DNA from 3 places in the Streptomyces sp. NPDC104226 genome. Region 2 is predicted to be linked to each of the others. Evidence: riboswitches for the same ligand, from Rfam matches in the RefSeq annotation. Region 2 holds a riboswitch; each other region holds the start of a gene.
The links. Region 2 has a riboswitch for cyclic di-AMP ahead of ACZ60J_RS18920 (transglycosylase family protein). Riboswitches for the same ligand answer to the same signal wherever they lie in the genome.
Positions count from the first base shown of each region.

Region 1: it holds a riboswitch for cyclic di-AMP, as region 2 does, so the genes downstream of both, ACZ60J_RS27220 (M23 family metallopeptidase) here and ACZ60J_RS18920 (transglycosylase family protein) in region 2, are expected to answer to the same signal.
Region 3: it holds a riboswitch for cyclic di-AMP, as region 2 does, so the genes downstream of both, ACZ60J_RS11385 (M23 family metallopeptidase) here and ACZ60J_RS18920 (transglycosylase family protein) in region 2, are expected to answer to the same signal.

Region 1 covers NZ_JBVJMS010000009.1:144,213-147,479, reverse strand. The annotation lists gene ACZ60J_RS27225 (GntR family transcriptional regulator) at 1-246, opposite strand, end outside; gene ACZ60J_RS27220 (M23 family metallopeptidase) at 453-1,247, opposite strand; cyclic di-AMP (ydaO/yuaA leader) riboswitch at 1,260-1,419, opposite strand; gene ACZ60J_RS27215 (M16 family metallopeptidase) at 1,664-3,031, opposite strand; gene ACZ60J_RS27210 (M16 family metallopeptidase) at 3,052-3,267, opposite strand, start outside.
Region 2 covers NZ_JBVJMS010000005.1:548,833-552,099, forward strand. The annotation lists gene ACZ60J_RS18910 (cytochrome P450 family protein) at 1-133, shown strand, start outside; gene ACZ60J_RS18915 (transglycosylase family protein) at 277-1,386, shown strand; cyclic di-AMP (ydaO/yuaA leader) riboswitch at 1,665-1,836, shown strand; gene ACZ60J_RS18920 (transglycosylase family protein) at 1,839-2,546, shown strand; gene eno (phosphopyruvate hydratase) at 2,873-3,267, shown strand, end outside.
Region 3 covers NZ_JBVJMS010000003.1:314,280-317,546, reverse strand. The annotation lists gene ACZ60J_RS11395 (aspartate aminotransferase family protein) at 1-79, shown strand, start outside; gene ACZ60J_RS11390 (tyrosine-protein phosphatase) at 119-940, opposite strand; cyclic di-AMP (ydaO/yuaA leader) riboswitch at 1,267-1,464, shown strand; gene ACZ60J_RS11385 (M23 family metallopeptidase) at 1,467-2,450, shown strand; gene ACZ60J_RS11380 (winged helix DNA-binding domain-containing protein) at 2,517-3,267, shown strand, end outside.

The DNA of each region.
Region 1 (3,267 bases), on a different contig from region 2:
CATCCGTACCTCCAGGAGGTCGGCGGCCTCCTGCTCGGTCGGCTCGGCCACGCAGGCGCCCGCGTGCCGGCGGGTGGTCACGAACCCCTCGGACTCCAGCGTGCGCAGCGCCTCGCGCACCGGGACGCGCGAGACCCCGTACCGGCGGGCCAGCACCTCCTCGGTCAGCCGGGCGCCGGGCCCGAACACCCCGGAGACGATGTCGTCGCGGATCGCTGTGCATACCGTGTGCGCGGGAATACGCAAGACCGGACCTCCGCCTTTTTCGTATGGCTGTGCGCGTTGCGACTCTATTGCAACACACGATAATTTCCGAGGACGGCCGGGAATGCGAAACATTCACATCGCGCAGTTCGAAACGCGACACGCGAATCACGTGGCACGACGAAGGCCCCGGCTCTCAAAGAGCCGGGGCCTTCGCGGAAGACGCGTGGTGCGTGCAGCGCAGCGGGTCAGACGGTGACGCCGTGCGAGCGCAGGTACGTGATCGGGTTGATGTCCGTGCCGTAGTCGGCGCCGGTGCGGGCCTCGAAGTGCAGGTGCGGGCCGCTGGAGTTGCCGGTGGAGCCCGACAGGCCGATCTTCTGGCCCGGGGTGACCTGCTGGCCGACGGAGACGCTCAGCGAGGACATGTGGCCGTACTGGGTGTACGTGCCGTCGGCGTGCTTGATGACGACGTTGTTGCCGTACGCACCGCCGTAGCCCGCCTCGACCACGGTGCCGAGGCCCACGGCGTGCACCTCGGTGCCGGAGGCGGCGTGGAAGTCGATGCCGGTGTGGCTGCCGGAGGACCACATGCCGCCACCCGCGTGGTACTGGGTGCTGACGTAGGTGTCGTCGAGCGGGGACACGAAGGTGTTGAGGCGCTTGCGCTCCTCTTCGCGGGCGGCGCGCTCGGCGGCCTCGCGCTCGGCCTTGGCCTGGGCTTCGGCCTTCGCCTTGGCCTCGGCGGCGCGCTGCTTGGCGTCGGCCTCGGCCTGCGCCTTGGCGGCGGCGGCCTCGGCGGCCCGCTGCTGGGACTGGGCCTGGGCCTCGACGTCACCGGCGAGCTCGTCGGCCACCACGATGGTGTTGAGGCTGCCGGTGTCCTCGATGGAGGGGGACTGGTCCGCGGCGAACGCGGGACCGGCCAGGGAGCCGACGACACCGGTGGTGGCGAGGGCGGCTATACCGGCATAACCGGCGGTCTTGCGGCTCAGACGGCTCGAACCACGGTGCTTGCCGGCAACGCGACTGCCAAACGCCATGAAGGGGCTGATCCTTTCCTTCCCTCTCGCCTACCGGGTTAGCTGACGGGTTCGGAGCAGGAAGGTCTCCTACGGGCCCCCTCTTGCGAGGCGGTCCGATTCACCCCAGGGACACAAGTGGGTCCCCGGCTCCCCAGGCTCGCGCCTGACGGGGACTCGGCGATCGCTGCCCGGTGCCGCGGACGCGGCGGTTACAACTGACGGACAGCACGGCCGACGCTAGGCGGATCATCAGTCAATCGCCAAACAGACACGCCCTTTTGTTGCGTACGCCACACCGCATACAAGCAACCACACCACTAAAGGCCAAATAAAGGACAAAAGGGGCCCCGATGGACAAGCCACCGGAGCCCCTTGGGCGGCAGGCCGGTTGACGGCCCGCCGGAGATCACCTGACGGTCAGTCGACGACCACGATCAGTTGCCGACCACGGTCACTTCGCCGATCCCGAGGGCCCGCACCGGCTCCTCGATCTGCGAGGCGTCGCCGACCAGGACCGTGACCAGACGGTCCACCGGGAAGGCGTTGACGACCGCCGAAGTGGCCTCCACCGTCCCGGTTTCGGCGAGCCGCGCGTACAACTGCGCCTGGTAGTCGTCCGGCAGCTCCTGCTCGACCTGGTCGGCGAGGGTGCCCGCGACGGAGGCGGCCGTCTCGAACTTCAGCGGGGCAACCCCCACCAAGTTCTGCACGGCCACGTCCCGTTCGGCGTCGGTCAGGCCGCCCTCCGCGAGGGTGCGCAGCACCGTCCAGAGGTCGTCCAGGGCCGGGCCGGTGTTGGGGGTGTCCACCGAGCCGCTGATGGCGAGCATCGAGGCGCCCTTGCCGTCGGCGGTGGAGCGCAGCACCTGGCCGAAGGCGCGCACGCCGTAGGTGTACCCCTTCTCCTCGCGCAGCACCTTGTCCAGCCGGGAGGTGAGCGTGCCGCCGAGGCAGTACGTGCCGAGCACCTGGGGCGCCCAGACCCGGTCGTGCCGGTCCGCGCCGATGCGGCCGATCAGCAGCTGCGTCTGGACCGCGCCGGGCCGGTCCACGATGACCACGCGGCCCGTGTCGTCGGCGGTGATCGGCGGGACCGGACGCGGGGCGGTGGTGTCACCGGTCCACGCGCCCAGGGTGTCGGCCAGGACGGCGTCCAGGTCGATGCCGGTCAGGTCGCCGACGACCACCGCGGTGGCGGTCGCGGGGCGCACGTGGGCCTCGTAGAAGGCCCGTACGGCCGCCGAGTCGATGCGGGCGACCGTCTCCTCGGTGCCCTGACGGGGGCGGGACATCCGCAGGGTGGCCGGGAAGAGCTCCTTCGAGAGCTGCTTGGCGGCGCGGCGCTGCGGGTTGGCGCTCTCGTGCGGGATCTCGTCGAGCCGGTTGCGCACCAGGCGGTCGACCTCGGCGTCGGCGAAGGCCGGCGTGCGCAGCGCCTCGGCGACCAGTCCCAGCGCCTTGTGCAGGCGGGAGGCCGGGACCTCCAGGGAGACCCGCAGGCCCGGGTGGTCGGCGTGCGCGTCGAGGGTGGCGCCGCAGCGCTCCAGCTCGGCGGCGAACTCCTCGGCGGAGCGCTTGTCGGTGCCCTCGGACAGGGCGCGCACCATGATCGTGGCCACGCCGTCGAGGCCCTCGGGCTCCGCGTCGAGCGGGGCGGCGAGGTTGATCTCGACCGCGACCACCTGCTGGCCCGGACGGTGGCAGCGCAGCAGGGTCAGGCCGTTGGCCAGGACCCCGCGCTCGGGGGCCGGGAAGGCCCACGGCTGCGGCTCGCCGGCCTCGGGGCGCGGGTGGAAGGTCATCGTGACGGCTGCGGTGTCGCTCACTGCTCCGCCCCCTCGTTCTCGTCGCTCGCGTCGGTCTCTTCGTTGTCGTCCGCGGCGATCGGCTCGTAGACGAGCACCGCCCGGTTGTCCGGGCGCAGTCGGGCCGCGGCCACGGCCTGTACTTCCTCGGCGGTGATGTCGAGGACGCGCTGGACTGCGGTCAGGGCGAGCTGCGGGTCGCCGAACAGAACCGCGAAGCGGCACAGTTCGTC
Region 2 (3,267 bases):
GCTGACGCGGTTGCCCGATCTGGAACTGGCCGTGGAGCCCGGGGAACTGCGGTGGCGCGGGGGGCTCATCATGCGGGGGCTGCGGACGCTTCCGGTCCGGTTCTCTGTCGAATCCGGGGGCCAAAACGTCTGAAACCGGCCTGACCTGAAGTCAGTTGGCTGGCCAAACTTGTGACAGGCGTTCGAAGGCGGCTAGGTTCTGCCGTTACCCCGCCGTTATGCGAAAGGTGCAGCCTCATGCGTTCCGGGAACGGCCGCCACAGACGCCCCCGACAAGTGCCCGCACTTGTCGTCACCGCCGGAGTGACCGGCACCGCGCTCGCCCTGCCGCTGCTCGCGGCCACCGGTGCGAGCGCCGCGGAGACCTCCACATGGGACAAGGTCGCCGAGTGCGAGAGCGGCGGCACCTGGAGCGCCAACTTCGGCGGCGGCACCTACGGCGGGCTGCAGTTCAGCCAGGAGCAGTGGCAGAACGCGGGCGGGCTCGACTTCGCCGAGCGCGCCGACCTGGCCAGCCGCTCCCAGCAGATCGCCGTGGCCGAGCGGGTCCTGGCTTCGCAGGGCCCCCAGGCGTGGCCGCTGTGCGGCGTGCCGGCCGGTCTGACGCAGGACGCGCCCGCCGCCGTGGTCGACCCGGGTCTGCCCAACGGTTCCGGATCGGCCGCCCCCGCCCCGTCCCGCCCGGACGACTCGGTGCCGCACAGCGGCTCGGGCAAGCCGTCCACGGACTTCGGGGCCCCGACTCCGGCGAGCCCGTCCCCGTCGCTGCCCGACTATCCGATCGGCGTGCCCGGCGAACTGCCCGTCATGCCCTCGCCGGACCTCCCGACGCCGCCTCCCGGCCTCCCGGGCGACCCGACGGCTCCCGTGGACCCCCTGGATCCCACGGCCCCCGTGAGCCCCGTCGCTCCGGCCGACCCCACGACTCCGGCGCCGCCGACCGTGGACCCGACCACGCCCACCACGCCGGTGGATCCGACGGCACCCGTGACCCCGCCGAGCCCCGGGGACACCACGAACCCGATCAACCCGGGCAATCCGGCGAACCCGACCATTCCGGTCAACCCGGTTGATCCCACGGCCCCGACGGCCCCGGCGACTCCGGCCGCACCCGGCGATTCCGCTTCGCCGAGCGCCCCGGCGACCCCCGGTGCGACCGAGGGCAGCGGCAAGCACCGCGGCCAGGCCGCGGTCGAGACGCCCGCCGCATCTGATGCCGCGTCGGACCCGACGTACACCGTGAAGGAAGGCGACAGCCTCATCGCGATCGCGGACGCCAACGGCGTGAAGGGCGGCTGGAAGGGGCTCTACGAGGCCAACGAGCAGCTCATCGGCGGAGATGCGGACCTGATCAAGCCCGGCCAGAACCTGGATCTAACGCACTAATAGGGACACTTGAGTCGCCCGGAACCAGCTGATTGTCCGTTTTCTGTAAGTGAGACATGTGTCTCTTCAGGTCAACTGGCGTGTCCGGCCCGGACGGTTCCGCAAACCCCGCCCTCACCTGCGCAAACGTCCCTCCGGGGGGCGCAAGTAGGCACCGATTCCCCCGATGTTCCTCGTTGAACATCGGGGGAAGACCTGTCTACCTTCTGAATCGCTCGCCACCGCGGGCTCCTTCGACCGCATCGCCGAATCCTGCCGGCGGACGGAGGGAACACTCGTCGCGTCAAGCGCCGAAGGCAGGAGCGGGGGAACCAAGGTAGGCGCCGGAACCGGCCGTTGAGAGACGGTCACGGAACCGGCTAGGGGTTAAGCCAAGCGCTAGGTCGCTCGGCCGGGCACTCACTCGCCCGAACCCGACAGCTCACCTCGTAGGCGTCGGTGAGGAGAACTCCATGCTGCTTTCGGGCAAGGGCAAGCACCGTCGCGGCTCCAAGGCCGTCCGCATCGTCACGCTCGCCGGTGTCACCGGTGTCGCCGTGGCCGCGCCGCTGATGGCCGCGGGCACCGCTTCCGCCGCGACCGCCGGTGAATGGGACCGCGTCGCCGCGTGCGAGTCCGGTGGCAACTGGTCCATCAACACGGGCAACGGCTACTACGGCGGCCTGCAGTTCTCGTCCTCCACGTGGGCCGCGTACGGCGGCAAGGCGTACGCCGCGCAGGCCAACCAGGCCTCCAAGTCGCAGCAGATAGCCATCGCCGAGAAGGTCCTCAAGGGCCAGGGCAAGGGCGCCTGGCCGTCCTGTGGCGTGGGCCTGTCGAACTCCTCCTACAACGGCGGCTCGGCGGAGACCCCCGCCAAGCCGAAGGCCCAGCCGAAGCCGGCGCCGAAGCAGGAGAAGAAGGCCGAGCCGAAGAAGGAGACCAAGCGCGTCGAGGCTCCGACCACCCGCTCCGAGCGTCCGGCCGCCGCTGCCGCGCCGAAGAGCGAGGCCCCCAAGACGGGCACCGGCTCCTACGAGGTCAAGTCCGGCGACACGCTGGGTGCGATCGCCGACGCCAACAAGGTGGCCGGCGGCTGGGAGAAGCTCTTCGAGCTGAACAAGGACACCGTCTCGGACGCCGACCTGATCTACCCGGGTCAGAAGCTGAACCTCGGCTGAAACATGTGAGAACAAGCGCTGCCGCATTCGCGACGCGCAGTAGTTCCACACGTAGATCCACCACGCAGATCCACCGCCCGGCGCGCAACCCCCTTCGCGCCGGGCGGTGCTGTGTGCGGGTGCTGCCGGGCTGACGGACCCTCCGAATCGCCGATGATCAAGGGCCCTATGTCCTGTAAGGGGGGCATTCAGGCCCTTTTTCGTCCCAGGACCCGGGCGGTCGGCTGGCCGAGTGCCCGGAGGCGGTTAGGCTCTAAGCGGCAAGGCCATCCCACGGCCTGACATGCCACCGCACACCCAGCGTCACATCCCAGAAGGAGATGCTCGTGCCGTCCATCGACGTCGTCGTAGCCCGGGAAATCCTGGACTCCCGAGGCAACCCCACGGTCGAGGTCGAGGTGGGCCTCGACGATGGCAGCACCGGCCGTGCTGCTGTCCCGTCCGGCGCCTCCACCGGAGCGTTCGAAGCCGTAGAGCTCCGCGACGGTGACCCCAACCGCTACATGGGCAAGGGCGTCGAGAAGGCGGTCCTCGCCGTCATCGAGCAGCTCGGCCCGGAGCTCGTCGGCTACGACGCCACCGAGCAGCGCCTGATCGACCAGGCGATGATCGACCTGGACGCCACCGAGAACAAGGGCTCCCTCGGCGCCAACGCCATCCTCGGTGTCTCCCTCGCCGTCGCGCACGCCGCGTCCGAGGCCTCCGACCTCCCGCTCTTCCG
Region 3 (3,267 bases), on a different contig from region 2:
GGACGAGGCCCACGGCGGCGGGGCGCTCATGTGGGACTTCGGCCGGACGCTGGTGAGGCAGGCCGTCGCCAACCGCTGAACCGGCGGCCCGGCGGGCGGCGGCCCACCTCGTGGGGCCTCAGTCCAGCAGCCGGTCGCGGAGCCTGCCGAGGGTCTCGGGCGCGAGCCCGAGGCCCTCGGCGAGGTAGCGCTCCACGCTGCCCCACTCCTCGTCGATGGCCTCGAAGGCCGTGGTCAGATACGGGGCGCGGGCGTCGAAGAGCGGGGCGAGCAGCTCCATCGCCTCGGGAGCGCGGGCCTCGGGCTCCTCGCCGTTGCGACGGTACCGGTAGCGGTTGTGCGGGGCGTTCGACTCCAGGTAGTCCGCGACGATCGCCTCCCGCTCGACGCCGAGCGCGAGCAGGGTGACGGCGATCGACAGGCCGGCCCGGTCCTTCCCGGCGGCGCAGTGCATGAGGGCCGGGACGCTGTCCTCGGCGAGCGCGTGCACCACCCGGCTGTGCTCGGCGGTACGGGTCCGGATCATCGTCCGGTACGAACGGGACATCCGCGCGGCGGCCTTGCCCTCGCCCAGGAGCTCGCGGAGCTGCGCCAGCTCCCCGCTCCGGACCATCTTCCAGAACTCGCTGCCGTCGGCAGGATCCGACAGCGGGATGCTGACGTTGCGGACCCCCGGCAGCTCCACGTCCGGCCCCTCCAGCGCGTGGTCGGCCCCGTTGCGGAAGTCGAAGACGGTGTGCAGTCCGAGCGACCCGAGGAACTCTGCGTCGCTTTCGGTGGCATGCGCCAGATGTCCGCTTCGAAACAGTCGTCCTGACTTGACCCGTCGGCCGTCCGTGGTCGGCAACCCGCCCACGTCGCGGAAGTTGCGCACTCCGGTCAGCAGCGGCTCCTGCGGCGCCGGATCGGTGTGGGGGCTCTGGGGTATCGGCTGGGTCACCGGGCTCCTCCGTGTCGTCGTCTCGTCGTTCTCGTTGATGGTGTCCGAATTACGCTACTTGTGGGCAACTTGCCATAGCGAGAGGCGAGATCGGACATGCCCCCGTGAGCCAGATCATACGGTGACGGTGAGTGGCTGATCGCGAATGGCGAATTGCCTTGCCGGGGCGGTTGTTGAAGGTGCGGAATGGACGGAGGGTGACCGGAATTCCGGCGGCCCGTCACCTTCAGGATTCCGTTGGTGAATTCATGACTTGTTCCGTACGGCCGGACTGGATTACGTTCGCGATCGATCCGGACGGACCGCCTAATCCTGCCACCGACCGGAAACCGCACCCGACTATTCACGCGCGTGGCAGGAGCGGGGGAACCAGATAAGCCGCTGTCCCGGATCTCCGGTGGAGATCTTCACAACGGGACGGCTCGGGGTGAAGCCGTCCATGTGCCGTTCACCGGCACAGGGGCGGCCGGACATCTCCAGTCCGAACCCGACAGCTCACCTCGCAGGCGTCGGAGAGGAATTCGCCATGTCCGGAACGGGTAAGCACCGCCGTCCCAAGTCCCGCTCGATATCCCGCGGGTTCGCCGCGGCCGGCACCGGTGGCGCGGCCCTCGCGCTTCCGCTGCTCGGCGCCACCGGCGCCCACGCCGCGGGTGTCCCGGCCGCGGCCCCCGCCGCAGCTCCGGTCCAGGCCCCGCAGGTGGCGGCGCAGGCGCCGGCAGCGCTCCAGGCCGCGCCGGCCGCCGCACAGGGCGCCCCGGCCGTCTACACCGTGGTGCCGGGCGACTACCTCTCCAAGATCGCCGAGCGTCAGCACCTCACCGGCGGCTGGGAGCGGCTCTACGCGGACAACCGCGAGGCCGTCGGCGCCGACCCCTCGCTGATCCACCCGGGCCTCAAGCTCACCCTCGGCGCGAAGGGCGCGGCTCCGGCCGCGGCGGCCGAGGCCGCGCCGGCCGAAAAGCCGAAGCCGGTCAAGAAGTCGGCTTCCTCCGCTTCCTCCGCTTCTGGCGATTCGTCGGATTCCTCCGATGAGGTCACGGCGCCCGCCCCCAAGGCGCCCGCCAAGCGGCAGACCGGATCGACCACGACCGGCTCGACCTCGACCGGCTTCGTCGCCCCGGTCAGCGGCGGCACCTCCACCGCGTACAAGACCGCGGGCTCCATGTGGTCCAGCGGCTACCACACCGGGGTCGACTTCGCCGCGAGCAGCGGCACCACCGTCAAGGCGGTCGGCGCCGGCACCGTCGTCTCCGCCGGGTGGAGCGGGTCGTACGGCAACGAGGTCGTCATCCGGCACGCCGACGGCAAGTACAGCCAGTACGCGCACCTCTCCCAGCTGTCCGTCTCGTCCGGCCAGAGCGTCACCGGCGGCCAGACCATCGGCCTCTCCGGTTCCACGGGCAACTCGACCGGCCCGCACCTGCACTTCGAGATCCGCACCGGTCCCTCGTACGGCTCGGACATCGACCCGCTGGCCTACCTCCGCTCGAAGGGCGTCAGCATCTGAATCCGGGGCGCTGTCGGAGGTGCCGGTTAGGCTGCCCGTTCCGACAGGGGACGGGACGGTCGTGGCATGAAGGTCAGCGCAAGGGAGCTCAACCGCTCCACCCTGGCACGGCAGTTGCTGCTGCGGCGCGAGGTCATGGGCGTCGGTGACGCGGTCCGCAGGGTGGTCGCCCTGCAGGCGCAGCACGCCGCCTCGCCCTACCTCGCGCTGTGGAACCGGCTCGCCGGTTTCGACCCGGCCGACCTCGACGCCGCCTTCACGGGGCGCGAGGTCGTCAAGTCGACGCTGATGCGGCTGACCCTGCACGCCGTGCACGCGCAGGACTACCCGGCCTTCCGGGAGGCCGTGCAGCCGTCCGTACGGGCCGCCCGGCTCGGGACCCGCTTCACCGACTCGGGGCTCACGGCCGAGGACGCCGACGTCCTCGTGCCGGAGCTGCTGGACTTCGCCGACCGGCCCCGTACGACGGCCGAGTGCGAGGCCTGGCTCGGACAGCGGCTGGGGGCGCCGCCGCAGCCCGGAGCGTGGTGGGGGCTGCGGCAGTACGCGCCGCTGCTGCACGCACCGACCGCCGCGCCGTGGTCGTTCGGGGAACGCCCGTCGTACGTCGCGCCCCCGAGCCGGCCGCGCACGGTACCGGCGGATCCGGAGGCCTCCACCGAGTCCCTGCGGGCGCTGGTCCTGCGCTATCTGGAGGGGTTCGGGCCGGCCTCGGTGGCGGACGTGGCGCAGTTCTCCCTGGTCCAGCGGGGCAGGATCCGTCAGGCGCTGAGCACTCTGGAGCAATCCGGAGGGCTCGACCGGCTGACGGGTCCGG